2 linked regions of the Exiguobacterium sibiricum 7-3 genome follow. The protein of the gene in region 1 interacts with the protein of each later gene in a pairwise test. Links are inferred from orthologs where the notes say so. Each region holds a gene or a part of one and is shown in the gene's direction. Other genes may lie near its edges.

What was found.
Region 2: the proteins of P402_RS0103765 (region 1) and grpE interact in binary tests that used the Escherichia coli proteins (3 or more experiments, as listed by UniProt). The link is inferred for Exiguobacterium sibiricum 7-3 from one-to-one orthologs.

What each region holds. Positions count from the first base shown.
Region 1 is NZ_KK211190.1:546,526-562,440, forward strand. What follows is about bases 7,840-10,689. They hold P402_RS0103765 (Nramp family divalent metal transporter), read left to right. Parts: upstream 7,840-8,579; coding sequence 8,580-9,800; downstream 9,801-10,689. Other genes in these bases: putP (sodium/proline symporter PutP), read left to right, coding at 7,840-8,428; gatC (Asp-tRNA(Asn)/Glu-tRNA(Gln) amidotransferase subunit GatC), read left to right, coding at 10,002-10,292; gatA (Asp-tRNA(Asn)/Glu-tRNA(Gln) amidotransferase subunit GatA), read left to right, coding at 10,309-10,689. In the rest of the region: P402_RS0103725 (GGDEF domain-containing protein), read left to right, coding at 1-336; P402_RS0103730 (homing endonuclease associated repeat-containing protein), read right to left, coding at 546-1,196; P402_RS0103735 (peptide ABC transporter substrate-binding protein), read right to left, coding at 1,466-3,115; bcp (thioredoxin-dependent thiol peroxidase), read right to left, coding at 3,443-3,892; P402_RS0103745 (hypothetical protein), read right to left, coding at 3,905-4,771; P402_RS0103750 (HesB/YadR/YfhF family protein), read left to right, coding at 4,885-5,172; pruA (L-glutamate gamma-semialdehyde dehydrogenase), read left to right, coding at 5,300-6,844; more of putP, read left to right, coding at 6,917-7,839; more of gatA, read left to right, coding at 10,690-11,751; Asp-tRNA(Asn)/Glu-tRNA(Gln) amidotransferase subunit GatB, read left to right, coding at 11,765-13,198; P402_RS0103785 (diacylglycerol kinase), read left to right, coding at 13,345-14,313; 23S rRNA (uracil(1939)-C(5))-methyltransferase RlmD, read left to right, coding at 14,343-15,707; P402_RS0103795 (CDP-glycerol glycerophosphotransferase family protein), read right to left, coding at 15,787-15,915. UniProt on the Escherichia coli protein: H(+)-stimulated, divalent metal cation uptake system. Involved in manganese and iron uptake. Can also transport cadmium, cobalt, zinc and to a lesser extent nickel and copper. Involved in response to reactive oxygen.
Region 2 is NZ_KK211190.1:2,228,305-2,244,328, reverse strand. The notes cover bases 13,066-16,024. They hold grpE (nucleotide exchange factor GrpE), read left to right. Parts: upstream 13,066-14,241; coding sequence 14,242-14,808; downstream 14,809-16,024. Other genes in these bases: dnaK (molecular chaperone DnaK), read left to right, coding at 14,869-16,024; hrcA (heat-inducible transcriptional repressor HrcA), read left to right, coding at 13,180-14,217. Outside these bases: ribosome biogenesis GTPase YqeH, read left to right, coding at 97-1,203; aroE (shikimate dehydrogenase), read left to right, coding at 1,203-1,988; ribosome assembly RNA-binding protein YhbY, read left to right, coding at 1,990-2,283; nadD (nicotinate-nucleotide adenylyltransferase), read left to right, coding at 2,280-2,849; bis(5'-nucleosyl)-tetraphosphatase (symmetrical) YqeK, read left to right, coding at 2,839-3,414; rsfS (ribosome silencing factor), read left to right, coding at 3,411-3,758; P402_RS0112640 (class I SAM-dependent DNA methyltransferase), read left to right, coding at 3,758-4,486; P402_RS0112635 (helix-hairpin-helix domain-containing protein), read left to right, coding at 4,676-5,293; P402_RS0112630 (DNA internalization-related competence protein ComEC/Rec2), read left to right, coding at 5,317-7,452; P402_RS16885 (YqzM family protein), read right to left, coding at 7,488-7,649; holA (DNA polymerase III subunit delta), read left to right, coding at 7,752-8,753; P402_RS0112615 (GNAT family N-acetyltransferase), read left to right, coding at 8,766-9,197; rpsT (30S ribosomal protein S20), read right to left, coding at 9,309-9,569; lepA (translation elongation factor 4), read left to right, coding at 9,803-11,626; radical SAM family heme chaperone HemW, read left to right, coding at 11,713-12,873. UniProt on the Escherichia coli protein: Participates actively in the response to hyperosmotic and heat shock by preventing the aggregation of stress-denatured proteins, in association with DnaK and GrpE. It is the nucleotide exchange factor for DnaK and may function as a thermosensor.

The sequences.
Region 1 (15,915 bases):
TTCGAAGTCGCCAAACTGTTAATGCAGGCGACACGGATTACGGATCTCGTCGCCCGGTATGGCGGCGAAGAATTTGTCGTCTTGTTACCGAATACGGATCTAGAATCGGCGCAAATCGTGGCGGAACGGATTCGCGAGACGTTACACGCCAATCCGATTCAGGTGGAAGAAGGTTCGTTAAGTATCACGGCGAGTATCGGTGTCGATACGTTAAACGAACTGGGGGATTTGGCGAGTCTGATCCGTAATGCCGACCGTGCGATGTATGTCGGTGCCAAGTTCCAAGGGCGCGATCGTGTCGCATCGTATCAAGAATGGAAAGAACGTGTTGTTTAACTTTCACTACAGGAACCGTTGACGCTCTGTCAATGGTTTTTTGACGTCCTTGCGTCATTGTAAAGCGCGTTCGATGGATTCAAATGCCGCGGGTAGGTAAAGCGGAGAAACGTGTGTGAGACGTCATATCATGTAAAAAAACCTCATTCTACAGGAGAAAGAGGTTTGGAATAAATAAATTCTGTTTAAGAAAAAAGATGAAGGCAGGATTATTGAGCTTGTTGGTTACTGATACGGATTTCACTTTCAATGGCGTGAATGGCGGCGGACCAAGAACCATAACGGTGTAACAATGCTTTTGTAGATGGTTTGTTGTTTCGTTTCGCCCATTCACGGTACGCTTCAAATGAGAGCGAAAAACCGACTTCTTCGATGGCTTGGCGGAGTGAAGCGGCAAGTTCCGCTTTGGAATACGTGACGCTGGCTTCTAATCCGGCAGCGGTACACGCATCATGCCAAGATCCGAACATCTTCACGATATGATAATGACTCGGCGCATGATGAACCGATTTTCGCCAGATTTGATATTTTTTTAAAGTAATGGTCGATCCGACATCCTGAGCATACCGGTGAAACGATTTCAGGATTTCATCTTTCGTATATTTCGGCGCACGCTCGAGTTCTTCCGGTTGTTGATCGATGTGCCATTCATAACCGGCTGCTGATAAAGCTTCCGGCCAAGATCCGAACTGACGAATGATGCTCTCCGGTTGTGGCCAACCATGTTCGATGGCATAGCGACGATAAATCGTCCGGCGGGGACGATCTTGAATGAGCTCGCCTAATGCCTGGATGGCTTGAATCATTTCCAATTGTTCTTCCGTCCATGTCTGCTGACTCGTAAGTACACGTTGTTTCAAGGGTGAGTCCTCCTTCCTAGTGAATCGTAATAGTTGAGGCAAAAGTCCTCTGTATAGAATATATCGGCACTTTTCCATTAATTATGAATAATTACCGTGAAATATTGTAAATAAAGTGAAAATCATTCTTCTGCTAAGTATAAATGGAAGTAAATCAAATGAAAACAGAATGTTACCAATTTTTAATGAACAGGATAAAAACAGTACATTTGTCTCATATGGAAAAAAAGACCAGACTCGCATGGGGCGAGGCTGGTCTTAAGTCATGCTTATTTTCCTTCGATGTACGTCCACTTGAACGAAGTATCCGCACCGACTTTGTGGTTGACGATTCCTTTGACGTAAGGTTTACGTAAGAGGGAAGCACCGCGTTGGTACATGACTGAGATGGCTTGGTCGTCTTCAAGTAAGACTTTCTCCGCATCTTTCAGTGACTGCCAACGTTTTGCAGCATCTGTTTCTTTCATCGCCGACTTGATGAGTGAATCGTACTTGTCGCTTGAGTACTTACCACGGTTGTACGGCCCATCAGTCATCCACATATCGAGGAATGTCATTGGATCCTGGTAGTCAGGGCCCCATCCGGCGAATGAAAGTTCGAACTGACCTTTAGACTCAAGGTCCAATTTGTTTTTGAACGGTTGCTGTTTGATTGTAACTTCAAGACCTGGAAGGTTTTTCTCCCACTCGCCTTTGAGGTACTCGGAGATTTTCTTCGAGTTGTCGTCATCGTACGAAAGAAGCTCAAGCTTGACGGATTTCTTACCGATATCCTTGAGACCTTTTTCGAACGAAGATTTAGCTGACGAAGCATCGTATGATCCGAAACCTTCGTTGCCGTCACGGAAGTCTTTTCCGTCCGGACCTTTAGCGAATTCTTTTGGTACATAGTAGTAAGCAGGGATCGATCCGTTGTTTAAGAGGACTTTCGCCATCTGTTCTTTGTCGTACCCGGAATCGATTGCTTTACGGATGTCTTTATTTTTGAGCAGTTCGTTCTTGAAGTTCATTTGGATATAGTACATTGAAGCGTCAAGACGTGTATCGAAATCTTCACTGTCTTTGTACTGATCAACGAATTCACTTGTCAGACCGACTGTATCGATGTCGCCTTTTTCATACAGGTTGACGGCAGTCGAGACTTCTTTAACAACTTTGTAGTTCACTTCTTCCAGTTTGACCGTATCGGCATCCCAGTACTGATCGTTTTTCTTGTAGCTCCAGCCGACCTCTGTTTTCCAGTCCGTCAGTTGGAACGGTCCGTTGTAGAGGAAGTTCTCCGGATTCGTCGCGAAGTCTTTTCCTTTTTCTTCGACGAATTCCTGTTTCAGCGGCATGAATGAACCGAAGCCAGTCAGCGCTTTGAAGTACTCGGCAGGTTGTGTCAGTTTGACTTCGAGTGTCTTGTCGTCAACCGCTTTGACACCAACGTCAGCCGGTTTTCCTTTTCCTGTATTGTAGGCTTCAGCACCATCGATGATATACATGATGTACGCATATTGCGATCCGCTTTTCGGATCAAGGACACGTTTCCAAGCATATTCGAAGTCTTTTGCCGTGACGTCACTGCCGTCCGACCATTTCGAATCACGCAGTTTGAATGTGTATGTAAGACCATCTTCAGAGACGTCTACACTTTCCGCAACACCAGGTGTCGGCTCTTGTTTCTCATCAAGACGGAAAAGACCTTCCTGCACGTTGTTTAAGACTGTGAATGAAACCGAGTCCGTTGCGACAGTCGGGCTGAGTGCCGGGATGTCTGAACCGCTTGTCAGGTTGAGGACCTGTTTGTCCGACGCCTTTTTCGTGTCTTTCGAACCTGAAGTATCTTTTGAATCATCTGTCGATGTACAAGCAGCGAGGCTTGATCCGGCGATGGCTAGCGCACCAACGAGTGCAAGTGTTTTTTTCGTCTTCATAATAATAAGTTCCCTCCCAAGAATGAATATATATGATTGAAAAATGAGTACCGATTAAAATAGCGATCCGGTGTCCTATTAAAAAAATAAGAGGGGTCATCGCCTTTTATTTTGTTGAAGGAAAGCACCGGATCAACTTGTTACCAATAATAAATACAATATTCAGAAAAATCAATAGCTTATTTTCAGATTATTTCAAATTGATTAAAATTTCGTGTAATATCAACGTTTTTTTTGTAAAAATAATTTTTGGAGAGGATAATATTGGGAGGTGAAAATGATTCCAAAATTAAAACACGCTCATTAAAATGGCGTGTTTTAACTCGGTCAATTCGATTGTTCGAGGAAAGAAAGTGCTTCTGAGACGTGATCTTTGACCTTAACGGAGCGCCATTCCTGAATCAATTCACCGGATTCATTGATTAAAAAAGTGGAACGGACGATTCCATAATATTCCTTTCCGTAATTCTTCTTCAGTTGCCAGACACCGTATTGTTCACAGATGGCATGATCGACATCAGACAATAATTCGAACGGAAGTTCGTATTTTGATATAAAATTCTGGTGACGCTTTTGACTGTCAGCCGAAATGCCGAGAATGACCGTGTTCTTTGCAGCGAATGCTGCGGAAGCATCACGGAAATCACAGGCCTCCGTCGTACAACCGGGTGTCGAGTCTTTCGGATAAAAGTAGACAATAACTTTTTTCCCATGGAAATCACTTAATGAGATCATGTCTCCCTGCGCATTCGGGAGTGTAAAATCGAGTGTGCTCATGAATAATCCTCCTCAACCGAGTTCCATATTTAACTGGTCGGCATATTTTTCAAGTTTCTTTTGTAAACTTTCCTTTAACGGGTCGAGAGCAATCAAATATTTTTCGAAGTCCGTCCCGGCTTTAGCCGTCTTCAGCAACAAGGCTTGTTCTTCACGGTACCAGTCGGCATAATCTTCATAATAATGGACGAGCGTTTCTGGATTGCCTTTGTTACCAAGAGCAGGACCGTAAATCATTAAGATATTACTGTTCATTTCGAGTGCCATGTAATCCGTCTGGGCATTGACGCGTGTAAAGACCTCATCTTGCTCGTCTTCTTTTGTATTACCGACCGCTTCCGCCGCTTTGGCGTTAACCCCATATTCATCGGCATTAAAGGACTCAAACAGGGAGGCGAGCGTCGTAAAGACTTTGGGATTGAATTTCGTCGGGACGATGACGACTTTCCATTCTCCGTCCTGTTTTAGGAACAGTTTTGAAGCGCGGTTCGGTAAAGGAGACCCGTCTTCATCGTTGAACTCGTGAATGATGTAGGCGACGTCACCTTTCTGAAAACTTTTGACGACTTTACCCGGTTTGATTTTTAAATTTTTGGCACCGAGCGTCGTGGCCCGTAATAACTTTTTATCACCTGTATATTCAATCGAGGCAAGTGCATCAGCATCAGCCGTACCTGATTGACCAATTGTCTTTTGATACGTTGCATAAACATCGAGGACATCTTGACTTGCCTGTTTTGTTTGTTTCGTTTCCGTTGACTTCGGGGATTGAGTATCAGTTGACTTCGGGGATTCAGTATCAGTAGACGGAGCAGAATCGTTTCCACATCCGACGAGGATGATACTAGTTGACGCGAGTACCGTCAATAATCGTTTCATATTCCAGTTCCTCCTATATGAACAACATCAATACTTTGTGTCTTCACCATACAGGAAATTCGCTTTTTTGAGTAGGGAATAGGTACACTATCATAAAGGAGAGTGGGTTCAAGATGAAAATTCACGTAACAGACGAAGCATTACAATACTTCAAAGAAGAGATGGAAGCAAAGGAAGGCGATACCATCCGATTTTTCGCTAAATACGGCGGATCAACCGATTTAACGCAAGGTTTCTCAGTCGGAGTCCACATGGAGACCGTCGACCGGGCAGCGGTTGAAGAAACCGTCGACGGGATTCATTTCGTCGTTTCCGATCAAGATGACTGGCTGTTCCAGGGGCAGGATGTCGAAGTATCCGTCCAAAACGAAGAAATTGTCTTTTCGCAGGCGAAGCAATAAGCAGGACATGAAGGGGACCGAATCGGTCTTCTTCATTTTTTTGTCTAGAATAATTGTAAGCGGCGACATGCTTCTGTACAATGGAGAATGTAAGCGATTAAAAGCAAGTATAAAAGGGGGAATAGAGATGATTCCGTACAAACACGAACCATTCACGGACTTCTCACAGGAAGCAAACAAGAAAGCGTTCGAAGAGGCGCTTGACCTTGTATCGAAAGAGCTTGGGAAAGATTATCCACTCGTCATCGGGGGAGAACGTGTGACGACAGAGGACAAAATCGTTTCTGTCAATCCGGCAAACAAAGAAGAAATCGTCGGACGCGTTTCGAAAGCGACACAAGCACACGCTGAAGATGCGATGCAAGCTGCAGTCAAAGCATTTGAGACGTGGAAATTCGTCAATCCGAGTGTTCGTGCGGACGTCTTATTCAAAGCAGCGAACATCATCCGCAAACGCAAACATGAATTCTCGGCTTATCTCGTCAAAGAAGCAGGTAAACCATGGAACGAAGCGGATGCGGATACAGCAGAAGCAATCGATTTCCTCGAATACTATGCGCGTCAGATGCTCGTCTTAAAAGAAGGTAAAAAAGTCGAGAGCCGTCCGGGTGAATACAACCGTTACGACTACATTCCACTCGGTGTCGGTGTCATCATCTCACCATGGAACTTCCCGCTTGCCATCATGGCAGGAACAGCGGTTGCTGCGATCGTGGCAGGTAACCCGATCCTCTTGAAACCAGCATCAACGACACCGGTCGTCGCTGCCAAATTCGTGGAAGTCATGGAACAGGCAGGTCTTCCGGCCGGCGTCTTGAACTTCATTCCGGGACCAGGCGCGGAAGTCGGCGATTACCTCGTCGATCATCCGAAAACGCGTTTCATCAGCTTCACGGGTTCACGCGATGTCGGACTCCGTATCAACGAACGGGCTTCGAAATTGAACGACGGTCAAATCTGGCTCAAACGCGTCATCGCGGAAATGGGCGGAAAAGACACGATGGTCATCGACGAGTCGGCTGATCTCGACTATGCGGCAGACATGATTACAAAAGCAGCATTTGGTTTCTCGGGACAAAAATGTTCAGCTTGTTCACGTGTCGTCGCACTTGATTCGGTTTATGACGAATTGCTCGCAAAAGTCGTCGAAAACACGAACAAACTCAGTATCGGTAACCCGGTCGACGTGACGAACAACGTTGGACCTGTCATCGATGCAGCAGCTTTCAAGAAAATCACATCGTACTTCGATGTCGCAAAACAAGAAGGCCGGATTGCAGCGGGTGGTACAGCGGATGATTCGACAGGATACTTCGTATCGCCGACAATCGTCGCTGACGTTCAACCGACTGATCGTTTGATGCAGGAAGAAATCTTCGGACCGGTCGTCGCTTTCACGAAAGCAAAAGACTTCAAAGAAGCGATCGATATCGCAAACAACACGGAGTACGGTTTGACGGGTGCGGTCATCACTCAAGATCGTACGAACCAGGAATACGCACGTGCGAACTTCCATGTCGGTAACCTATACTTCAACCGTGGTTGCACAGGCGCAATCGTTGGGTACCAGCCGTTTGGCGGATTCAACATGTCAGGGACGGATTCAAAAGCAGGCGGACCGGATTACTTGACTTTACACCTTCAAGCAAAAACTACTTCTGAAATGTTCTAAAATGATGTTTAATAGATGAAACGGGTATGCGACCTGCATACCCGTTTTTCTTTAGAAAAGGGGGAGCACGAGATGAACGGAATGTGGTTCGCAATTTTGTTGTATCTGGGTTTGATGGTCACACTAGGCGTCGTCGCGTATTATCGGACAAAAAACATGAACGATTATATGCTGGGAGGACGAACAATCGGACCTGTCGTCACAGCGCTCTCAGCCGGAGCGAGTGATATGAGTGGATGGTTATTGATGGGATTACCAGGCGCCATGTTTGCAACTGGTCTGTCCAGTGGATGGATTGTCATCGGGTTACTGCTCGGTGCGTATGCCAACTGGTTGCTCGTTGCACCACGTTTACGTGCTTATACGGCACATGCCGGGGATGCGATTACGATTCCCGACTACTTTGAAAAACGGTTCCATGATAAAAGTGGTGTTCTGCGTACAGTTTCAGCTGGAGTTATCTTAATATTCTTTATAATGTACGCTTCAAGTGGTTTTGTTGCCGGCGGTCGTTTGTTTGAATCCGTCTTCGGGCTTGAATATACAACCGGCTTATGGATTTTGGCAGGTGTCGTCATTGCCTATGTCTTCCTGGGCGGGTTCCTCGCAGTCAGTTGGACGGATGTCGTTCAAGGAATGATCATGGTCATCGCCTTGCTGATCGTTCCAGCCGTGACGCTTGCGCTCAGCGGTGGGATCAATGAGACGCTTGAGACGATTCGTTCGACGGATGGTTCGAAACTCGAGTTGTTCAAAGGGACAACCGTGATCGGCATCGTTTCCTTGCTTGCTTGGGGTCTCGGTTACTTTGGTCAACCGCACATCATCGTCCGTTTTATGGCGATTCGAAACCTGCATGAAATGAAATCGGCTCGTCGGGTCGGAATGATCTGGATGACGTTTTCGATTGTCGGAGCCATGGTAACGGGATTATTCGGATACGCCTATTTCACACAACAAGGCGGAACACTCGATAATCCGGAGAACGTCTTCATTCAACTGTCACGTGATCTGTTCCCGGGTTTCATCACAGGATTATTACTCGCAGCATTACTCGCGGCGATCATGTCGACGATCTCGACGCAACTGCTCGTCTCGTCGAGTGCTGCAACCAATGACTTCTATCAGCGTTTCCTAAAACGGAATGCGTCAGATAAAGAGTTAATGGTCATGGGGCGGATCATGGTTCTCGTCGTCGCACTGCTTGCGATTGCCCTGTCATTTGGTGCTCAAAAATCCATCTTGACGCTGGTCGGATATGCATGGGCGGGATTCGGTGCTGCGTTTGGACCAGTCGTCTTATTCAGCCTGTTATGGCGCCGGATGAACAAACATGGTGCACTTGCCTCGATGATTACGGGATCGGTCGTCGTCATCGCCTGGATTTTGGTGAAGATGTATGTCAAAGATCTTCCGTTTTACATCTCGGAGATGTATGAGATGATTCCTGCGTTCATCGCGTCTACCGTCGCACTCGTCGCCGGCAGTCTTTTGACGAAAGCACCAAGTCAAGCGATGTATGATGAATTCGATGAAGTGCAGGCTCAACTCAAAGGAGCGGAACAACAACGGAAAGTCGTTTGATGATCACAAAAAAGGATGTCCGGTGCCTCGTGCGCCGGGCATTGTTTTTCTATAGAAGAAACTAACTAAGTGAACATATCTTTATGTAAAGCACATATGTTGCCTATGCGCAAAAAAAGCGTATACTAACAACTAAAGAGAGGTGAGGCAAATGGCGAGTCAACCGATCGTTCCAGTGGAGCGTTTGAAAAAAAGGCACTATATCGGACCGGCATTCGTGGCTGCCGTCGCTTACCTCGACCCGGGGAATTTCGCGACGAACATGACAGCAGGAGCACAGTACGGATTTTTACTGCTATGGGTAATTGTCGCTGCCAACCTGATGGCTGTGATGATTCAGACACTGTCGGCGAAACTGGGTTTGATCAGCAATACGAGCCTTGCGGAAGTCATCCGGGATGAACTGTCGCCGGTCATGCGGATCATTTATTGGGCGCAGGCCGAACTCGTTGCCATGGCAACAGATTTGGCTGAATTTGTCGGAGCTGCACTCGGCTTTAATCTGTTGTTCAGCATTGATTTGAAAATCGCCGCCTTGCTGACAGCAGTTGCTTCGTTCGTCATCCTCGGATTCGAACGGAAAGGGTTACGGCATTTTGAAGCCGTCATCGGAGCATTGGTCCTTGTCATTGCTCTGGCATTTGCGATTCAGGTCATCGAAGTCAAACCGGTCCTGCGGGACGTCGCCGGGGGATTGATTCCCGGATTTTCCGGAACGTCGAGTATTGTCCTGGCAGCGGGGATGCTCGGGGCAACGGTCATGCCGCATGCGATTTACCTCCATTCCGATTTAACGAAACGCCGGATGGGAAACATTGCTGATAAAAAAGGTTTGTTACGGATTCAGAAAATGGACATTTGGGCGGCGATGCTGATTGCGGGAGCGGTCAATGCCGCGATGCTTGTCATTGCCGCGACAGTTTTCTTCGGGACGAGCCAACAGGCCGAGACGCTGGAAAGTATTTTTCATGGACTCGGGACGTCTCTCGGGGGCGCAGCACCTTATCTGTTTGGCGGAGCGCTGTTGATTTCCGGACTGGCTTCATCGAGTGTCGGCACGATGTCCGGGGATGCCATCATGCGCGGTTTCCTGAAGATGGAGATTCCGATCTTCCTCAGACGCAGTATCACGATGTTACCGGCGATTATCTTGCTGTTATCCGGATTTGATCCGACACGTGCCTTAATTTGGAGCCAGGTCGCATTATCGTTCGGGATTCCGTTTGCCTTGATCCCGTTAATTCGTGCGACATCAAGTGAACGGATCATGGGCAAATATAAAAACCGGACGCTGACGAAAGGTGTCGCTTGGACGATCGTTAGTATCGTTATCGTCTTCAACATCTATTTGTTAGTTGATCTTTTATTTTGAATAATCAGATTTCTTGTTTTGCTTATCGGTAGCCCGGGTAATTCATTACTAGAAGCTTTCTGCCCGGAAGCTTTGCTACCCCTATAAGGACGATGGTGCGGACCTCCCCCCGATGCACCATCGTCTTTTTTGTCTGGACAAAAAGTGCTATGATTAGAAATAGTGTAAAATATATTGAAAAAGTTCCGGAGGTGGAATCAGATGGCAAAGATTAATGAAGAACAAGTCCGCCATGTGGCGCATTTAGCACGTCTCGCCGTAACAGATGAAGAAGTCCAACAATTTACCGTTCAACTTGAGAAGATTCTCGGGTTTGCTGAACAATTAAATGAGCTCGATACGACAGGCGTCGAACCGACGACACACGTCCTCGATCTCAAAAACGTCTTGCGTAAAGACGAAGTACGTCCGTCGCTTCCGCGCACGGAAGTAGAACGACTCTCACCTGATTGGGAAGACGGACAAGTCCGTGTCCCGGCAGTATTCGAATAAGGAGGAGACCACCGATATGTCACTTTTTGAACATGGTGTAAAGAACTTACACACACTCGTCAAAGACGGAGAAGTCAAAGTATCCGAGCTTGTCCAGGAATCGTTTGACCGGATTGACCGCGTTGACGGAAACATCGGCGCATTTTTATCATTAAACGAAGATGCTTTCGAACAAGCAAAACGGATGGACGAGATTGCAAAGCACGAAGCGAACCCATTATTCGGGTTACCGATTGGTGTCAAAGACAACATCGTCACGAAAGGGATGACGACGACGTGTGGTTCGAAGTTCCTCGAAAACTTCGTTCCGGCGCATGATGCGACGGTCGTCGAGCGTCTGCATGAAGCAGGAGCCATTACAATCGGGAAACTCAACATGGACGAGTTCGCGATGGGCTCATCAAACGAAAACTCGGCCTACAAGCCGGTTCGTAACCCGTGGAACACAAAACACGTACCGGGCGGTTCGTCAGGCGGATCAGCAGCAGCTGTCGCGGCAGGCGAAGTCTTGTTCAGCCTTGGTTCTGATACGGGTGGTTCGATCCGTCAACCGGCTGCTTACTGTGGTGTCGTCGGCTTAAAACCGACATACGGTCTCGTCTCGCGTTACGGTCTCGTTGCCTTCGCCTCATCACTTGACCAAATCGGTCCATTGACACGGACGGTCGAAGACAATGCGTACTTATTGAGTGCGATTGCCGGACATTGTGACATGGATTCGACGTCAGCGAACGTCAACCCGACGGATTACACACAAGCACTGACAGGGGATATCAAAGGACTGAAGATTGCCGTTCCGAAAGAGTATTTCGGCGAAGGAATCAGTGAAGGCGTTAAGGAAAATATCCGTGCCGCAATCAAGAAACTTGAATCGCTTGGTGCGACGGTCGACGAAGTCTCACTTCCGAACTCGAAATATGCGCTCGCGACGTATTATTTGCTCGCTTCTTCAGAAGCATCATCGAACTTGGCACGTTTCGACGGAATCCGTTATGGTGTCCGCGCGGAAGCTGATGCACTCGAAGATGTCTTCAAGTATTCGCGCGCTCAAGGTTTCGGTGACGAAGTCAAACGCCGGATCATGCTTGGCACGTATGCCCTCAGCTCAGGCTATTACGATGCCTACTATAAAAAAGCACAACAAGCACGGACGTTGATTAAACAAGACTTTGACCAGGTCCTTGCCAACTACGATGTCATCATCGGACCAACTGCACCGACTCCAGCCTTTGAACTCGGGGCACAGAACGATGATCCGGTCACGATGTATGCTAACGATATCCTGACGATTCCAATCAACTTGGCAGGTGTCCCGGCGATTTCGGTTCCAGCCGGTCTCGTCGACGGATTGCCTGTCGGTCTGCAAATCATCGGAAAACACTTTGACGAGGCGACGATTTATCGTGCTGCGCATGCATTCGAGCTTGCGACCGGTGGATTCGCGCTTCCGAAGTTATAAAGGAGAATGCCTTATGAACTTTGAAACGGTCATCGGTATTGAGGTCCATGCCGAATTAAATACAAATACGAAGATGTTTTGCGGCTGTGCCCGGGAATACGGAGCGGAAACGAATACGAAGACGTGCCCGATCTGTCTCGGACATCCCGGTGTTCTGCCGAAAATTAATGAAAAAGCAGTCGAACTGGCCGTTCGTGCTGCCATGGCCTTGAACTGTCAGGTTGCCGATCAAACGAAATTCGACCGGAAAAACTATTTTTATCCGGATACACCAAAAGCGTATCAAATTTCGCAGTTTGATCAGCCGATCGGTTTTGATGGCTACATCGATGCGGAGGTCGACGGCGAAACAAAACGTTTCCGGATCGAACGCGTCCACCTCGAAGAAGATGCCGGGAAGATGAACCACACCGGTGCCAACCATTCGGTCGTCGACTTCAACCGGACCGGCGCACCGTTGATTGAGATCGTCAGTGAAGCCGACATGCGTTCAGCAAAAGAAGCGGTCGCGTACCTCGAACGTCTTAAAGAAGTGTTGCAGTATGCCGGCGTCTCGGACGTTAAGATGGAAGAGGGATCGTTACGGTGCGACTGTAACATCTCCGTCCGTCCCTACGGACAAGAGAAATTCGGTACAAAAACCGAGCTGAAGAACTTGAACTCGTTCGGAAACGTCTTAAAAGGTCTGGAATACGAAGAAGACCGTCACCGTAAGTTGTTGTTATCCGGCGGTGTCATGCGTCAGGAAACACTTCGTTTTGACGAAACGAAAAAACAAACGGTCTTGATGCGGGTTAAAGAAGGAGCATCTGATTACCGCTACTTCCCGGAACCGGATCTCGTTAAGTTGGTTCTTGATCATGACTGGAAAGAAGCAATCCGTGCCGGTATCCCGGAATTACCTGATGCCCGCCGTGTCCGCTACCAGGAAGCGCTTGGTCTGTCCGCCTATGATGCAAAACAATTAACTGTCACACGTGAGATGGCCGAATACTTCGAAGCGACGATTGCAGCCGGTGCTGAACCGAAAGCCGCTGCCAACTGGACAGTCGGGGAAGTCCAAGGTCACTTGAACAAATCGACGGAAACGTTTGACACGATCAAGTTGACACCAGCCCGTCTCGCGGAAATGATCGAATTGATTGCCGGCGGCACGATTTCATCAAAAATCGCGAAACAAGTCTTCACGGCCGTCATCGAGCAAGGCGTCGAGCCGCGTGCTTACGTCGAAGAACAAGGACTTGCACAAATCTCGGACGAAGGACTCCTTCGCGGACTGGTTGTCGAGATGTTTGAAGCAAATCCGGCGGTTGTCGAAGAACTCGTCAACGGCCGTGACCGGAAAAAAGGTTTCGTCATCGGTCAAATCATGAAAAAGACAAAAGGAATGGCGAATCCGGCATTGCTTGATCAACTGTTCTACGAAGAACTCGAAAAATTAAAATAAGTTCTGTTGAAGCACTGATTTCCTCTCTTAAATCAAGGGAAGGAAGCAGTGCTTCTTTTTTTGCCTTTGTAATGTGCCAGAACTTCATGTAAAATAAAACAGTTATGTATCAAATGGATCGGTTGAGTAAAAAAGGAGAAAATCTTATGAGACCTAGAGCGCGAGTGATTTATAACCCGACTTCCGGGAAAGAGATGGTAAAGCGTAATCTGCCGTATATCTTGGACCGGCTGGAAGCAGCGGGTTATGAGACTTCCGTCTATTCGACGAAAGCGGTCGGTGACGCGACATATGAAGCAGCACGGGCCTGTGAAGCCGAATTTGACCTTGTCGTTGCTGCAGGTGGAGATGGTACGTTAAACGAAGTGATCAGTGGCATGGCCTCGTATCCGGTTCGTCCGAAACTGGGTGTCTTACCGGTCGGAACGACCAATGACTTCGGTCGGGCGATGCGGATTCCTTTGACGATTGAGGGTGCGATGGATGTCATCTGTACCGGGTACACGATGCCCGTCGACATCGGGAAGATCGAAGGGACGACAGGTACCCACTACTTCATCAACATCGCAGGTGGTGGCATCATGACGGAACTCTCGTACGAAGTTCCATCAAAACTGAAGACGGCACTCGGACAGTTGGCGTATTACGTCAAAGGGATGGAAAAACTCCCGCAAATCCGTCCGACCTATGTCGAGCTCGAACACGAACGCGGGATTTTTAAAGGCGAAGTCATGTTATTTTTGACTTCGAACACCAATTCTGTAGGCGGTTTTGAAAAACTTTCACCGAATGCTTCCCTCAATGATGGACGCTTTGATTTATTCATTTTGAAAAAATGTAATCTCGTTGAGTTAATCCGTGTCATGCGGTTGGCGTTAAAGGGAGACCACTTCTCGGATCCATGTATTGAACATGTGACGACGTCGTTTGTCCGGATGCGAAATACATCCGAGATGAGCTTGAACATCGATGGCGAGTTTGGCGGAATTTGTGAAGGGGAGATGACGAATCTTCAATCACATTTCGACGTCATGACGCCGAAGTTCCGGATCGACGAGATGGAAACGATCAATTTACAGCTACAGGCACAAGAACAGGAAACGAATCTCGCGTAAGACGCGGGATTTTCTAGGAGGAAAATAATATGATTCCAGTACAAAAAAACGATGAGCACGTCGTCGATATCGTCGACTTGACGCACGACGGTTCAGGGGTTGCCCGGATTGACGGCTACACAGTCTTCATTCCCGGTGCCCTGCCGACGGAACAAGTCAAAATCAGAATTACGAAAACGACGAAATCATACGGCTTCGGACGGATTATCCGTCAAAAAACGAAGAGTGTCGATCGTGTCGAGCCGCCTTGTCCGGTCTATAACCAGTGCGGCGGTTGCCAACTGCAGCATCTCTCATATGACGCGGAACTGAAATTCAAACACAACCGTGTCCGTGACGCTTTCGCGCGTCTTGCCGGTCTTGAGATTCCGGTCCACGAAACGATGGGTATGGAAGATCCATGGGGTTACCGCAACAAGGCACAAGTGCCGGTCGCGTTCCAATCCAACAAGTTAATGGCCGGTTTTTATCAAAAACGCAGTCACCGGATCATCGACATGGATTACTGTCTGATCCAAAATAAAGAGAATGATGATGCAATTCAAGCCGTCCGGAAAGTACTGGCTGACCTGAAGGTTCCGGCTTACGATGAAAAGAAAAACAGCGGTGTCATCCGTCACATCATGGCACGCCACGGTTACCATACAAACGAATTGATGATCGTCCTCGTGACGAAGGTCAAACAATTGCGCGGTGCTGATAAAATCGTCGAAGGCATCTTAAAAGCTGTCCCGAACGTCACATCGATCCAGCAAAACATCAATCCGGATGAGACGAATGTCATCTTAGGAAAACGTAACATCGTCTTACATGGACCATCTGTCATCCGCGATCAAATTGCCGGATTGACGTATGAAATTTCACCGCATTCGTTCTTCCAGGTCAATCCGTTACAAACGGAAAAACTGTACGGAAAAGCGCTGGAATACGCTCAGTTAACTGGCGATGAAATCGTCGTTGATGCATACTGCGGAATCGGTTCGATCTCATTATCGCTCGCGCAACAGGCGAAACACGTCTACGGTATCGAAATGGTCCCACAAGCGATTGACGACGCACGCCGGAATGCAAAAGCAAACGGGATCGACAACGTATCGTTTGAGTACGGAACTGCAGAAACGGTCATGCCGGCACTCGTTAAAGGCGGCATCAAGCCTGACGTCATCGTCGTTGACCCGCCGCGTAAAGGCTGTGACGAAGAATTCCTCCGTGCTGCTGCTGAAGTCGCACCGAAGCGGATCGTCTACGTCTCTTGTAATGCATCGACACAAGCGCGTGACGCGAAGCTTTTGGCTGAACTCGGCTACAAGCTGATGGAAGTCACACCGGTCGATATGTTCCCACACACGACACACGTCGAGAGCGTTGCCTTGTTCGTACGTGAAGAAAACTAAGTGCCTCTAAACTAACAAAAAACGAGAATCACTTACCGGAAGAACGGTAGTGTGATTCTCGTTTTTTTATGTGAAATTTTTACTGGATCTTAGAAGCGAAAAGCGCATCAACAACCCGTTGACTGGATTTCCCGTCATCCAGGCTGCAAAAGCGTTCCTGGAACGCTGCGTATTTATCTTCGTACTGTTTGGATTGTATTTCGATGTT
Region 2 (16,024 bases), 1.7 Mb from region 1 along the record:
TGTACGGCGAAAGGTCGGAAGTTACGCTCTTGGAGTGGCGTGCAGGGCGCTACGTTGAATAGAGAAGGGAAAGTCCCGATGCGGCTCAACACACACATGGAAGAAATCAATTGCGCAGGCTGTGGTGTCGCGATCCAGACAGAGGATCCAAAAGCACCTGGTTATGCGCCTAAATCTGCACTTGACCGGGAAATGGTCATTTGCCAACGTTGTTTTAAACTGAAGCATTACAACCAAATTCAAGACGTCGCATTAACGGACGATGATTTTGTCAAAATCTTAGATGGAATCGGTCAAAAAGATGCATTAGTCGTTAAAATCGTTGATATCTTTGATTTTAATGGAAGTTGGTTACCGGGATTACACCGGTTTGTCGGAAAAAATGATGTTTTGCTCGTCGGAAATAAAGCCGACTTGCTACCGAAATCACTCAATCCGAACCGTCTGATGAACTGGATGCGTCAAACATCAAAAGAGTTGGGGTTACGCCCGGTCGATGTGCATCTGATCAGTGCGAAAAAAGGACACGGTGTGGATGAACTGGCAGAAAAGATTGATTACTACCGTAAAGGACGCGACGTGTATGTCGTCGGCTGTACGAATGTCGGAAAATCGACATTGATCAATCAGGTCATCAAGCGTTTCGGAGAAGAAGAAGAGGCGGTCATCACAGTCAGTCACTTCCCGGGAACAACGCTTGATTTGATCGATATCCCGCTTGACGACAACTGTAACCTGTACGACACACCGGGAATCATCAATCATCATCAAATGGCACACTACGTGGATGCACGGGATTTGAAGCTGATTACACCGAAAAAAGAAATCAAGCCGCAAGTTTTCCAAATCCATCCGCAACAAACGTTGTTCTTCGGTGGTCTGGCACGTCTTGACTACATGGAAGGCAACAAACGATCGTTCGTCATCTATATGTCGAATGATTTGAAAGTACACCGGACGAAGCTCGATAAAGCAGACGATCTGTATGCGAATCATAACGGAGAATTGTTATCACCGCCGAATGAGAAGACGCTTGAGATGCTTCCGCCGCTCGTTCGACACGAGTTCAGTCTACGCGATAACATGAAAACGGATATCGTTTTCAGTGGACTCGGTTGGGTTGCAGTTCACGGAAAAGGCGGACGAGTTGCTGCCTACGCACCAAAAGGTGTTGCTGTCTCATTACGTGAGGCGCTTGTCTGATGCAATTTGCTGTCATCGGTCATCCGATTGCCCATTCGCTTTCACCCATGTTGCACGAAACATGGCTGAAGGCGGCTGGGCTTTTCGGTTGTTATACCACGGTAGATGTCGAAGTGAACGAGCTGGAAGCGTTCGTTCAGAAGGTAAGAAAACGGCAGTTTGATGGAATCAATGTGACGATTCCCCATAAGTCGGCCATCATTCCGTTTCTTGATCGTCTGGAGCCGGCGGCAGCACGCGCTGGTGCCGTCAATACTGTCTATTGGGACGGGGAGGAACTGGTCGGTACCAATACGGACGGAACCGGATTTGCCCGCGCCCTTGCGACGCGAACGAATGCGAAGAACAGTTTAGTGATTGGGGCAGGCGGCGCGGCACGTGGTATCATTCCGATGCTTCCCGGTCATGTTACAGTCATGAACCGGACGAATCAGACGGCTGAACAGGTGGCTGCTGAATTCGGACAATCTGCTGTCCCTTGGTCGAACACACTGGATTTGCTGCCGTATGATGTCATCATCAATACGACTTCTGTCGGGATGGCTCCCGCAATTGATCAGACGCCAATCGAATTGACAGCGACGAGAGCTTTAATTTGTGATATTATTTATCGACCGACCCCGACCCGTTTTTTGCGGGAAGCGACCGCAAACGGGCTTGATACACTAGATGGTGTTTTGATGTTTGTACTACAAGCGGCTGAAGCGTTTGAACGCTTCACCGGTCATCCGCCTGATCTCGCGCTCGGCGAGCAGGTGATTAGAAAGCAATTGGAGGAATCATAATATGTTAACAGGTAAACAAAAACGGTATTTACGCGCAACGGCTCACGACTTAAGCCCGATTTTCCAAGTCGGAAAAAACGGTGTTGGTGAAGCGATGTGTGCAGATTTGATGGATGCACTTGAAAAACGTGAACTCTTGAAAGTTCAAGTTCTGCAAAACTGTGCTGACGCTCCGAAAGATGTCGCGGTTGAGCTCGTTGACGGAACGAATGCAGAACTCGTTCAAGTCATCGGAAAAGTCATCGTTCTCTACAAGGAATCGAAAGAGAATAAGACACTTCAATTACCACGATGAAGATCGGTTTGATGGGCGGGACATTCGATCCGCCCCATATCGGTCATCTGCTGATTGCCGAACAAGCGAAAGAGCAACTTCAACTGGATGCGGTCTGGTTTTTACCGGCAAAACTTCCGCCGCATAAACAATCGACGGTGACGAGTGCGGCGAAACGGTTGCAACTTGTCCGAGAAGCAGTCCGGGACAACAAGGATTTCTCAGTCTCCGAGATCGAGTTTGAACGGGAAACGAAATCGTACACGTTTGATACGATCCGTGAACTGAAGATGCGTTATCCCGGACATGCGTTCTTTTTTCTGATCGGTGCGGACTCATTAGTCAGTTTAGGAACATGGCACCGGTCGGAAGAATTGTACAAGGAAATTGAGTTTGGGGCAGTCGCGCGTCCAGGCAGTCGTTACCTGATTCCGGAAGGTGCGCGTGTCACGGCAGTCGATATGCCATTGCTTGAAGTTTCTTCGACCGACATCCGACAACGGGTAGCGAGAGGGCGCAGTATTCGTTATCTCGTGCCGGAACCGGTCCGACAACTAATCGAGGAGTGGAAACTCTATGCGACTTGAAGAAGCGAAACGAATCATTAAGGAAACATTGCCCGAAAAACGCTACATCCATACGCTTGGCGTCGTCGAGACGGCAATTCAACTAGCTCGACAATATGGGGTTCAAGAAGAAAAAGCTGCTTTAGCAGCCATGTTACACGATTATGCGAAATATCGGAATGTGTCCGAGATGCAGACAGTAGCAGTAGAACTTGGACTGGATGAATTACTCAACTATGATGAAGAATTGTTGCATGCACCAGTCGGGGCAGAACTCGTTAAGCGAGAGCTCAGCGTTGAGGACGCTGATATTTATCAAGCGATCGCCAATCATACGACGGGTGCTCCGGATATGCCGTTGCTCGATCAAATCATTTTTGTCGCAGATGCGATTGAACCGAATCGTCAGTATCCGGGTGTCGAACAGCTTCGGCAGATTGCGCAGGAAGATTTGACGCAAGCCGTCATTGCGACACTTGTCCAGACGATTTCATTTTTATGCAAAAAACAAACAGTGATTTTTCCGCTGACGATCGAGACGTATAATGCGTTCGTGCCGGAAAAACGAAAGGGGACCGTCCTATGACAGTCGAACAAGAATTAAAATTAATCGTAAATGCAATTGATGATAAGCGTGCTGAGGACATCGTCGTACTCGACATGTCGAGTATTTCACCGATCGCGGATTACTTCGTGATTTGTGAAGGGAACTCAGAAAAACAAGTTCAAGCCATCGCACGTGAAGTGAAAGAAGTGGCACACAAAAACGAATTACCGATCAAACGGCTAGAAGGAATGGATGCGGCACGTTGGGTCCTCGCGGATCTTGAGAACGTCGTCGTACATGTCTTCCACCGTGACGACCGTGATTATTACAACCTTGAGAAACTATGGGCAGACGCTCCTAAAGTAGAAGTCGAGATCGACTAATGGCGTACGAACAGTTTGCGTATGTCTATGACGAACTGATGCAAGACGTACCGTATCCTGAATGGGTTGCATGGGTACTCGAACAGGTAGAGCCCGGTAAAAGAATCGCGGATATCGGTTGCGGTACCGGAACGGCAACTTTGTTACTGGCCGACCATTATGAGGTCACCGGCGTCGATTTATCGGAAGAGATGCTTGAAATTGCTCAGGAAAAAGCAATGGAGACAAATCGACACGTTGATTTTTGGGTACAGGACATGCGGGAACTTGAATTGCCGGATTCGGTGGATGCGATTACGATTTTATGTGACTCCTTGAATTATTTGCAGACGGAATCGGACGTCAAACAGACATTCGATAGTGCAGCACGTCTGTTGACGGACGGCGGAAAGTTGTTGTTTGATGTTCATTCCCCTTATAAGATGGAGACGTTATTTAACGGGAAAACGTATGCGACCCATGCCGAGCAAAGTTCGTATATCTGGTTCGCGGATCCTGGTGAAGACCCGTTATCGGTCGTCCATGAATTGACCTTCTTTATTGAAGGGGAGGACGGACGGTACGATCGTGTCGATGAGACACATCATCAACGGACGTATCCGCCGGAACAATACATTACCTGGTTACGCGAAGCAGGTTTCCGTGTGTGTGCCGTAACAGGTGATTTCACATCCGATGCACCGACTGAAACAGCAGAACGTATTTTCTTCGTTGCTGAAAAAGTATAAACTATCGAACCATCAACGGATATCCTGTTGATGGTTTTTTTTATGTTGTTTTGGGTTAGAAAGGCAGATGGTTTGATCAAGGAGAATAAAAACGAGCGTAGGGAGAGGAGCATCATTGGATAATGGAGGTTAGTCCTGTTCAGAAGCGGCGGAAAGATTGATACAGTCGAAGAGACAGGAGGGATATGGATGACGATTCCACGCTTACAGCAAGTAGCAACGATCGCGGTTGTTCTCCTACTGCTCGTTGTCTTATTTGTTCCGCTGCCTTCATGTTCGAACGAGGCATTGGTTGAAAAACCAGCAATCGTTGAACGAGAACAGGAAGCACGGGCAGAAGACCATTCGGCGGATCAGACACTGGTCCAGAAAAAAATCATGGTTGATATCAAAGGGGCGGTCAAACGACCCGGTCCATACAGTTTTCGACTCGGTGATCGCGTTCAAGATGCCATTAAACGTGCAGAAGTGACTGCAGAAGCAGACATCAAACAACTCAATCTGGCAGCACGTTTAATCGATGGTCAGGAAGTGATTGTTCCGACTAAGAAAAAGACCAAGGCATCAAAGAAGGTAGTACCGGAAAAGTCTGAACAAGCGGAAGTGCCAAAAGGATTACTTGATTTAAATGCAGCGACTGAAGAACAACTATTGGAAGTGCCAGGGATTGGTCCTGCGAAGGCCAGTGCGATTTTACAATACCGGGAAGAAAAAGGTGGCTTTGCAGCGTATGAGAATCTTGGCGATGTGAAAGGGTTTGGACCTAAGACATTGGAAAATCTGAAAGCTTATCTCATCGTCTACTGATGCCGCTGTTGCCTTTATTTTTTATGATCGGGCTCATCGCCTTAAAAGAATCCCTCTGGCTGGTAGCGGTCTGTTCAATGATTCTTGTACTGAAATCTTGGTCGATGTCGACGTATTCTGTGTTATCACTCATTGGCCTGACTTTCGTATTTTTACTGAATATGACGACGGAGCAGGTCGTCAGACCGGTTAAAGTCATCGATATTCTGGATGCCAAGCAGAATGGCGACAGAATCCGTTATCTCGCAGAAGCCCATAATCAGCAAATCGTTGTCGCAACCACGCTGGATGAAAAAACGGATCGTGACTATGAGCGGATCGGGCAACGATGTGAAGTCGAGCTGGAAGAGCGGACGGTATTGCCTCGAGTGAATTCGGGCGGATTTGACGAATCCCGTTGGATGCAGATTGAACAATTACAGGGAAAATATGAGGTTGTCCGGTGGGGGAAGTGTTCGGAGACGCCGGGATTCGAAGCGAATGGACGGCGTATTCGTCAGCAGTGGATGACGCGGATCGAACAACTTCCCATCAAACAAGCACTGTATGTGGAAGCCTTAGTATTAGGGGAAGATCGTTTAATGGATCAGATGACGATGGAACGTTTCAAAAAGTTCGGTTTACTCCATGCGATTGTCATCTCCGGTTCACATATTGCGTTTTTGATTGTAACGATGTTATGGCTTTTAAAAAAACTGCGGTTGACGCGGGAGCGGAGATTTGAATTTCTATTGTTGACCTTGCCGTTATATGGATGGTTGACGGAGTGGAGTGCTCCAGTCACACGTGCGGTGTGTGTCGCCATGGTATTGTTGTTCTGTCACAGGATTAACCGGCGACCTGATCCCTTATTGGTCGTTGGTTCGATTGGAGCGCTTCAATTGGCGGTCTCGTATACTTATCTATATGACGTTGGGTTTCAACTGACCGTCGGATTGACGATATTCTTATTACTGTCCCGCAAGATGTGGGAAACGATCAAACGTCCCTGGAACTGGTTGCTGATTAGCCTTTGGGCTCAAATCATGACAAGTCTTGTCCTGCAATTAGCTCAACAGACGGAGGTTTCCCTTTGGTCACCGCTGTTAAATTTGATTGTCGGAGGATGGATTGAGTGGGTGATTCTACCGCTGTCTTTCCTTGTCAGTGCAGCTGTGCTGATTCCGTCGTCTGATAATCTGGTTCGCCTGCATGGTCAGGCTACTTCATTCTTGGATCAAGCATTGGCTTGGGCGGAAAAATTACCCGTCCCGACCGTTGCGGTTCATCTTTTTTCACTTCCTGTGTTTCTGATTGTGGCAGGAGTGGTCCTTACAGGCTGGTGGTTGGCCGAACGCAAATGGTTCGGGCATCTGGTCCCACTGGTCGGGCTGCTCGCAGCGAGCCTTTATATGGATCAACAAACGCCGGAGCAAATCACCTTTCTTGACGTCGGACAGGGCGACAGTACAATCATCGAAAAAGCGGGAGAAACGTTTGTCATCGATACCGGAGGGGCATTCTCCTTATCGATCCGTCCTCCTTTACGACCATTCGATCCGGGTGGACAAATCGTAGCTCCGTTTTTGCACACACGGGGAGAAACGCACATTGAAGGATTGGTGGTCACACATGCAGACCATGATCATATCGGTGGATTGTTGGGGGTATTGCGAAAAATTCAAGTGGACACCATTTACATGGGAAAGTTCGACAATCAAGATCCAAAACGGCACGCGTTGATTGAACAGATTGAAGCGACAGGAACAAAAATTGAATACATTCGTTCAGGACAGCAGATTCGTCCCTGGCTCAAGGTGTTGGCTCCTGCAGCAAGCGAAGAAGAAGAAAATGACCGGTCGGTCGTGTTACTTGCCGACATTGCCGGGAAGCGCGTCTTATTGACAGGAGATGCGAGTATTGATCAAGAGGAGACATGGTCTGTCCAAAAAGTCGATATTTTAAAAGCGGGACACCATGGTTCGAAAACGTCAACCGGAGAACAGCTTTTGCAGAAAACGGATCCGAACCTGATCATCATATCGGCAGGACGAAATAACCGATATGGTCATCCTCATGCAGAAGTACTGGAGCGAACGAGGAACCGGACTGTCATGCGGACCGATCAATCGGGAATGATAACTTGTTCTGCAACGGGCTGTGAACCTATGCTAAAATAAAAAACAGCAACCCCCCAAGGTTGCTGTTTTACTGGTTATAGGCTTAAGAATTTAATTACAACGCCAATGATGAACAAGACTGCGAAAAAACCGAACGATGCGCCAAAACCGACCGCTGAGTCAAGCGCGTCATTACGTTTTGACTGAATGTCGTTTTCAAACGCATTCTCACTTGGTGGACGTACTGAATGTGCCATGCTGCATTCCCCCTAAAAATAGATTCCGCTTCTAGTATAGCGGAATAAAAGAGGATTATCTATGATGAAGTTAAGAACAAACTGTGAAATGTGGTGGGGAAGATGAAAACACCTTGGCTTGTCAACGGAAAACTGGCGAACCTTTATTTATTATATGGAACGGAACGACACCTTTTGGAAGAGTGGGAACGTGAAATCGTCAAAGCCGCTTTGCCGGATGGTGAACGCTTTGATTACATGAAGATTGATTTAAACGATCAACCACTCGATGCAGTACTCGATGAAGCGGAAACGGTCCCTTTTTTGAGTGATTACCGTGTCGTCATCGCTAAACCGGCGACTTTTTTGACTGGTGCAAAAGACAAGAAAACACATAACGTAGAGCGATTGACTGAATACATCGTCCAACCTGCGGATTATGCAGTTGTCGTCTTGATTGTCGAGGCGGAAAAACTGGATGAGCGAAAAACGATTGTCAAACGGTTAAAAGACCGGGCTGTCGTACTCGAAGCAAAAAAACCGACGACGGAAGAACTGTTTCGTTTCGTGATGGATGCTGTCAATGACAAAGGGTACCGGATGGAACGGCCTGCCATCGAACGATTGATTTTCCTGACGGGCGAGATGTGGGCGACGCTGACACATGAACTGGATAAACTCATGCTCTATGCCGGAGATCATCCGACGATTGAACTGGAAGATGTTAATTTACTGGTGCCACGGACGTTAGAGGATAATGTGTTCCAACTGACGGATTATCTGATGAAACGACAACTTGAACCGGCGATTCGATTGATTCGCGATCTCGAAAAGCAGGGACAGGAAGTGTTGGCGTTACTTGGTCTGATGGCACGACAGTACCGGATGATGCTGTTGTCCAAACGTCTAGCGGAACAAGGGTACGGGGAACGGCAAATCGCGTCCAAAGTCGGGGCGCATCCATATGCGATCAAACTCGCCCTACAGGCTGGTAAACGATTTACGTTCGCGCAGCTCGAACAGGCATTGATCGCAATCACGACGACAGACGAGGGTATGAAGACGGGCCGAGGGGACAAGCGGATATTGTTTGACGCCCTGATTGTCCGGCTTGCTACATTATAGGAGGCAGAGCAGATGGAGATTCGAATCATTTCAGCAACAGAGGTCATTCCACTTCGAAAAGAAGTTTTACGTCCCAACCAGCCGATTGAAATGTGTGTCTATCCGGACGATGATCTCGAATCCACTTTTCATTTAGGAGCCGTCAAAGACGGACGGATTGTAGCTATCGGTACTTTCTCCAATCGTCCTCATGAGGCGTATCCGGAATTGACCTATCAATTACGCGGAATGGCATCGAGTCCTGCTGTCCGTGGAGAAGGATATGGAAAAGCATTGTTAGAAGAGGCACGAAATCGACTGAAAGCAAAAGGTGCAGACGGTTGGTGGTGTAACGCTCGACTCAATGCTGTTCCTTTTTATGAACGATTGGGTTTGACGGTTGCGAGCGAGTCATTCGAAATCGAAGGAATCGGTCCACATCATGTCATGGTGGATTGCTTCTGACGGAAATAAAAAACCATCCGACAAACAGCCGGATGGTTTTTTAAACACAAAAAAATCACCACTGGAGCGGACTCCGAGCGGTGATCGATCACTGTATCCTTCAAAGAAGAATTAAAGTGCGTTTACGAGACGAGCGAGACGTGATTTGTCACGACCAGCTTTGTTGCTGTGGATAAGACCTTTAGCAGCAGCTTTGTCGATTTTCTTAGATGCTGTGTTGAAAGCTACGAGCGCTTGCTCTTTGTTGCCTTCAGTAGCGAAAGTTTCGACTGCTTTGATAGCTGAACGCATAGACGATTTACGTTGTACGTTAGCGACGCGGCGTTTTTCAGCTGTTTTAACACGCTTGATTGCTGATTTAATGTTAGCCATGGATGATTCACCTCCAAGAAAACTCATTCGAGATTTATATTCGCATATCTGCATTTATCGTTCAACAGAACAAACACAATTGTAGCAAACGTTTTTCTTAAAAGCAATAACAGCTCTAGGGTTTCTTTCGATTTTTGTTTTTTGGGAAAACAAAACGAGATGGTGCACCCCGTGTGATTTTTGGTATAATGAAGCGTATGTACGTTTGACTATAAGGTAAGGTGACTATAAACATGAATAATGCAGATCGTTTAAAGCGGCAAAAAAGTATTCGTAATTTCTCTATCATCGCCCATATCGACCACGGGAAATCGACACTTGCAGACCGTATTTTAGAAAAAACAGGTGCTTTGACATCACGTGAGATGAAAGATCAGACACTCGATGCGATGGACTTAGAACGTGAACGCGGGATTACCATTAAATTAAATGCCGTTCAATTAAAGTATACGGCAAAAGATGGTGAGGAATATATCCTCCATCTGATTGATACACCGGGACACGTCGACTTCACATACGAAGTCTCCCGTTCCCTTGCTGCTTGTGAAGGAGCGGTCCTCGTCGTCGATGCGGCGCAAGGAATCGAAGCGCAAACTCTTGCTAACGTGTATTTGGCACTGGATAACGACTTGGAAATCTTGCCGATCATCAATAAGATTGATTTGCCTTCAGCAGACGTCGAACGTGTCCGTCAAGAGATTGAAGACGTGATTGGACTGGATGCTTCTGAAGCTGTTCCGACATCCGCGAAAGCCGGTATCGGGATTGAAGAAATCCTCGAACAAATCGTTGCGAAAGTTCCGGCACCGACGGGTGACCCGGAAGCACCACTTGAAGCGTTGATCTTCGATTCGTATTATGACGCCTATCGTGGTGTCGTCGCGTCGATTCGTGTCGTCAACGGGACGGTTAAGATCGGTGACAAGATTCGGATGATGTCGACCGGAAAAGACTTTGAAGTCTTGGAACTCGCTGTCTCGACACCGAAGCCACTCCGTCAAAAAGAATTAACGGTCGGAGACGTTGGTACGTTATCGGCTTCCATTAAAACAGTCGGTGATGTCCGCGTCGGGGATACGATTACCTTGGCGAAACAACCGGCGACAGAAGCTTTACCGGGATACCGGAAGATGAACCCGATGGTGTACTGTGGTCTGTATCCGATTGACGCTGCACGCTATAATGATTTACGCGAAGCGCTCGAGCGTCTTCAATTGAGTGACGCAGCACTTGAATTCGAGCCGGAAACATCACAGGCACTCGGATTCGGTTTCCGTTGTGGATTCCTTGGTATGCTTCACATGGAAATCATTCAAGAACGAATCGAACGCGAATTCAACATCGATATGATCACGACTGCTCCATCGGTTATCTATCATGTTACGACGACGGCCGGAGAAGTACTCCATGTCGATAATCCGTCGAAGATGCCGGAACAGCAAAAAGTCGAGTTCATCGAAGAGCCATACGTTAAAGCAGCCGTCATGACACCAAACGACTATGTCGGTGCCATCATGGAGCTTTGTCAAAAGAAACGCGGAACGTTCATCGATATGGAATACATCGATACGGCACGGGTTAAAATCACGTATGAACTTCCGTTATCGGAAATCGTCTATGATTTCTTCGATCAGTTAAAATCAAGCACAAAAGGCTATGCGTCACTGGATTATGAATTAATCGGCTATCAGCAATCACGTCTCGTCAAGATGGATATCTTATTAAATAATGAAAACGTCGATGCCTTGAGCTTCATCGTTCACCGTGATTTTGCGTACGAACGTGGGAAAGTCATCGTTGATAAATTAAAAGCACTCATTCCGCGGATGCAGTTTGAAGTACCGATTCAAGCGGCCGTCGGAACGAAGATTGTTGCCCGTTCGACAATCAAAGCGTTACGGAAAAACGTTCTCGCCAAGTGTTACGGCGGAGACATCTCGCGTAAGCGTAAATTGCTCGAGAAGCAAAAAGAAGGTAAGAAACGCATGAAGATGGTAGGCTCGGTAGAAGTACCGCAAGAAGCCTTCATGTCGGTTCTGTCGATGGATGAAGATTAAAGAAGACACAAAGGGGGCGTTTCTGGCGCACCCTTTTTCTGTTTAAGTAAAGAAAGTCTGTTTAAGTGAAGAAAGGATGAGGCGAAATGACTCCACGCGCCGCATATGTCCACATTCCGTTTTGTGAACATATTTGTTATTACTGTGACTTTAATAAAGTCTTTTTAAAAAATCAGCCGGTTGCGGAATATCTCGATGCGTTAGAACGGGAAATCGAGCTGACATTACAACAGTATCCGACCGATCGGCTCGAAACGATCTTTATTGGTGGTGGGACACCGACAGCTTTAAATGAAGTCCAGATGCAACGTCTGATGGATATCATCGCGAAGCATCTCCTGCCGCTGACGGACGCAACACTCGAATATACGGTCGAATCCAATCCGGACGGCGTCTCACCAGAAAAACTCGACATCATGAAAGCAGGCGGCGTCAACCGGGTCAGCTTTGGGGTTCAGTCCTTTGACGACGGATTACTCGAGCGGATCGGCCGGACGCACCGGGAAGCGAAAGTTGCCGAGACACTTGATCATGCGGCAAAACGGTTTGACAACATCTCGGTTGATTTGATGTTCGGCTTACCGAACCAAACGCTTGAACAAGTCCGGTATGATGTCGAACGGGCATTACGTTTGCCGATCACGCATATCTCGTCGTACTCGTTGATTCTTGAGCCGCATACAGTTTTTGCGATTCAGGATCGAAAAGGGAAGTTGCCGTTACCGACGCAGGATTTAGAAGCGGATATGTACCGTTTAATGATTGAAACGATTGAAGCCGGCGGATTGCAACAATATGAGATTTCAAACTTTTCCTTACCGGGTCGGGAAAGCCGGCATAACCGGGTCTACTGGGAAAACGACGAATATTATGGATTCGGTGCCGGCTCGCACAGTTATATTAACAAGACACGCCGGGCAAACATCGCACCGATTCCACACTACATTAAAGCGGAAGGTTTACCGGTCCGCAATGAGACACCGTTAACGGAAGTTGAACGGATGGAAGAAGAGATGTTTCTCGGGTTACGAATGAAAGAAGGAGTGTCGGAACGACACTTTGAAGAAAAATACGGCTATTCACTCGATCACGTCTTCGGGCAGACGATTGCGAAGTTATTGCCGCGCGGACTCGTTGAGCGGACGGCGACTCATCTGCGTTTAACGGATGCCGGTGTACCGCTCGCAAACGAAGTATTTGCCGAGTTCATCGGAGAAGCGGAAGTCGAAGGGGAACTGAATAGTTAAGATCCGTACGAATGAAAACGGCGTCCATACAAAAGTATGCGGACGCCGTTTTATTTTTTGGGTTTTCGTAAAAAGTAGGCGGTTGTTCCGATGATCGCGATGAACACCCAGACGAACACACCGGCCATTGAAAACAGTTCGAGCATATACCTCATCCTTTTCTTGTTTGTTTCACTGTATCGCAGAATGGGAAAGTCTTCAAAGGGTTCAGCAAATTGGTTGACATCATTTCCAGAATTCCTTATAGTAAAGATGTAATTAGCACTCGCCAAAAGTGAGTGCTAACAAAATAAGGTGGTGAAGAAGGTGCTGACGGATCGCCAATTGTTGATTTTACGTGCAATCGTCGATGATTATATCAAAACCGCTCAACCCGTCGGCTCACGGACGCTCTCGAAACGGAGTGACGTGACGTTCAGTTCCGCGACCATTCGAAATGAGATGGCGGACCTCGAAGAAATGGGATTGATTGAAAAGCCGCATACTTCTGCCGGCCGAATTCCATCCGAGCTCGGATATCGATTTTATGTCGATCATCTGATTCGTCCGGAAAGCATCTCACCGCAAGAGGCAAAAGCGTTAAAATCGTTATTTGCCCATTCCGTGAATGAAAATGATCGGTTGATCCGACATACAGCGGACTTGTTGAGCGAATTGACACATTATACGACGCTTGTATTAGGTCCAAAAGAAGAAGGACAACGTCTCCATCATTTAGAACTGATTCCCTTGGCGGAAGGACGTGTCGTTATCGTTCTCGTGACAGAAACCGGTCACGTCGAACATAAGACACTTCAGCTCGCGGAAGCCCTCTCACGTGAGGCGGCAAGTCGCCTGATGGAACGGCTGAACCAAACGTTACGCGGAACGCCGCTCAGTCAATTGCGTCTCCGTCTGCTCGAAGAAATCAGACGGTTCCGTTCCGAACATTCGGAGCAGACGACCCTGCTGTCAAAAGCACTCGACATCGTCTTGACGGATCAGCATGAGGAACGTCCCTTGATTTATCTTGGGGGGAAAGCGAACATGTTTGATCAACCTGAGTTTCAGGATGTCGCGAAACTGCGTCCGGTCCTCGAGTTGATCGAGCAACAGGAAGCATTGTTCGATTTCTTGAGTCCAAGTCTGGATAATCAGATTTTGATTACAATCGGCAGCGAAAATAACGTCGATGCCCTGAAAGACTGCAGTGTGATTCGTGCTCATTACTCCGTTGACGGCGTCTCGCTCGGAACATTGGCCCTGATTGGTCCAAAACGGATGGATTATAATCGAGGCATCAATTCGATCATTCATCTTTTACAAGCATTCCAAACCGAGTTGCGTAAAAACAACTTGGATTGAATATAGAAAGGGGCTCGATTCAGAGTGGAAGAAAATAAGCAGAATCAAAACCTCAATACTGAAGAAACAACCGAGCAACAAACAGAAGCAGAAACAGTTGAAGTAACAGAAGAAGAGGTCGTCCAGGCGGATCTCGTTGAAGAACCGGCTGCACCCGACTTTGAAGCACAACTTGCGGAAGCAAAAGCATCAGAATTACGCCTTCGTGCGGATTTTGACAACTTTAAACGCCGGAACCGGATTGAAGCCGAAAACCGTGCGAAGTATTCTTCTCAGACCATCGTCGAGAAATTGCTTCCATTAGTCGATAATCTTGACCGTGCGCTTCAAATCGAATCGGACAACGAAGAAACGAAGTCTGTTTTAGCGGGTGTCGAGATGGTCAAACGTCAATTGGCGGAAACACTCCAAAATGAGGGCGTCGTTGAGATTCCAGCTGTTGGAGAAGCCTTTGATCCGAACCTGCATCAGGCAGTCGTTCAAGAGCCGAGTGAAGAACACGAATCAGGTGTCGTCACAGCGGAATTCCAAAAAGGATACAAATTACACGATCGTGTCATTCGTCCAAGTATGGTCAAAGTCGCAGAATAATCTACGTTACGATCTGATTTAACACTACTAAACTAACTATTCGAAGGTGAGGAATTTATCATGGCAAAAATCATTGGTATTGACTTAGGAACAACAAACTCATGTGTCGCAGTAATGGAAGGCGGAGAGCCTGTCGTTATCGCAAACGCTGAAGGAAACCGTACGACACCATCTGTCGTTGCTTTCAAAAACGGCGAGCGTCAAGTCGGGGAAGTCGCAAAACGTCAAGCCATCACAAACCCGAACACAATCATGTCGATCAAACGTCACATGGGTACAGACTATAAAGTTGAAGTCGAAGGCAAAGACTACACACCACAAGAAGTATCTGCCATCATTCTTCAAAAACTCAAAGCACAAGCAGAAGACTACCTCGGTGAAAAAGTAACGGAAGCGGTCATCACGGTTCCTGCTTACTTCAACGATGCAGAACGCCAAGCAACAAAAGATGCAGGGACAATCGCTGGTCTTGACGTCAAACGGATCATCAACGAGCCGACGGCAGCAGCACTTGCTTACGGTCTTGAAAAAGGCGAAGACCACACGATCCTCATCTATGACCTAGGTGGCGGTACATTCGACGTTTCGATCCTCGAACTCGGAGACGGTGTTTTCGAAGTAGTTTCAACTGCCGGTGACAGCCGTCTTGGTGGAGATGACTTTGACCAAAAAATCATCGACCACTTGGTTGCAGAATTCAAAAAAGACAACGGCATTGATCTTGCCCAAGATAAAATGGCGCTTCAACGTCTAAAAGATGCTGCTGAAAAAGCGAAGAAAGATCTTTCAGGTGTCTCTTCGACACAAATCAGCCTTCCGTTCATCACGGCTGGCGCAGCAGGTCCGCTTCACCTTGAAATGACATTGTCACGTGCGAAGTTCGACGATTTAACAGCTGATCTCGTAGAACGGACGATGGCTCCAACACGTCGTGCCCTCAGCGATGCTGGCATGACACCGGACAAAATTGACAAAATCATCCTCGTTGGTGGATCAACACGTATTCCTGCGGTTCAAAAAGCTGTTCAAGACTTCACAGGCAAAGAATCGTTCAAAGGGGTTAACCCGGATGAAGTCGTTGCCCTCGGAGCAGCTGTTCAAGGTGGCGTATTGACAGGGGACGTCAAAGACGTTGTCCTTCTCGACGTAACACCACTCTCACTCGGAATCGAAACAATGGGTAGCGTGATGACGAAACTGATCGACCGTAACACGA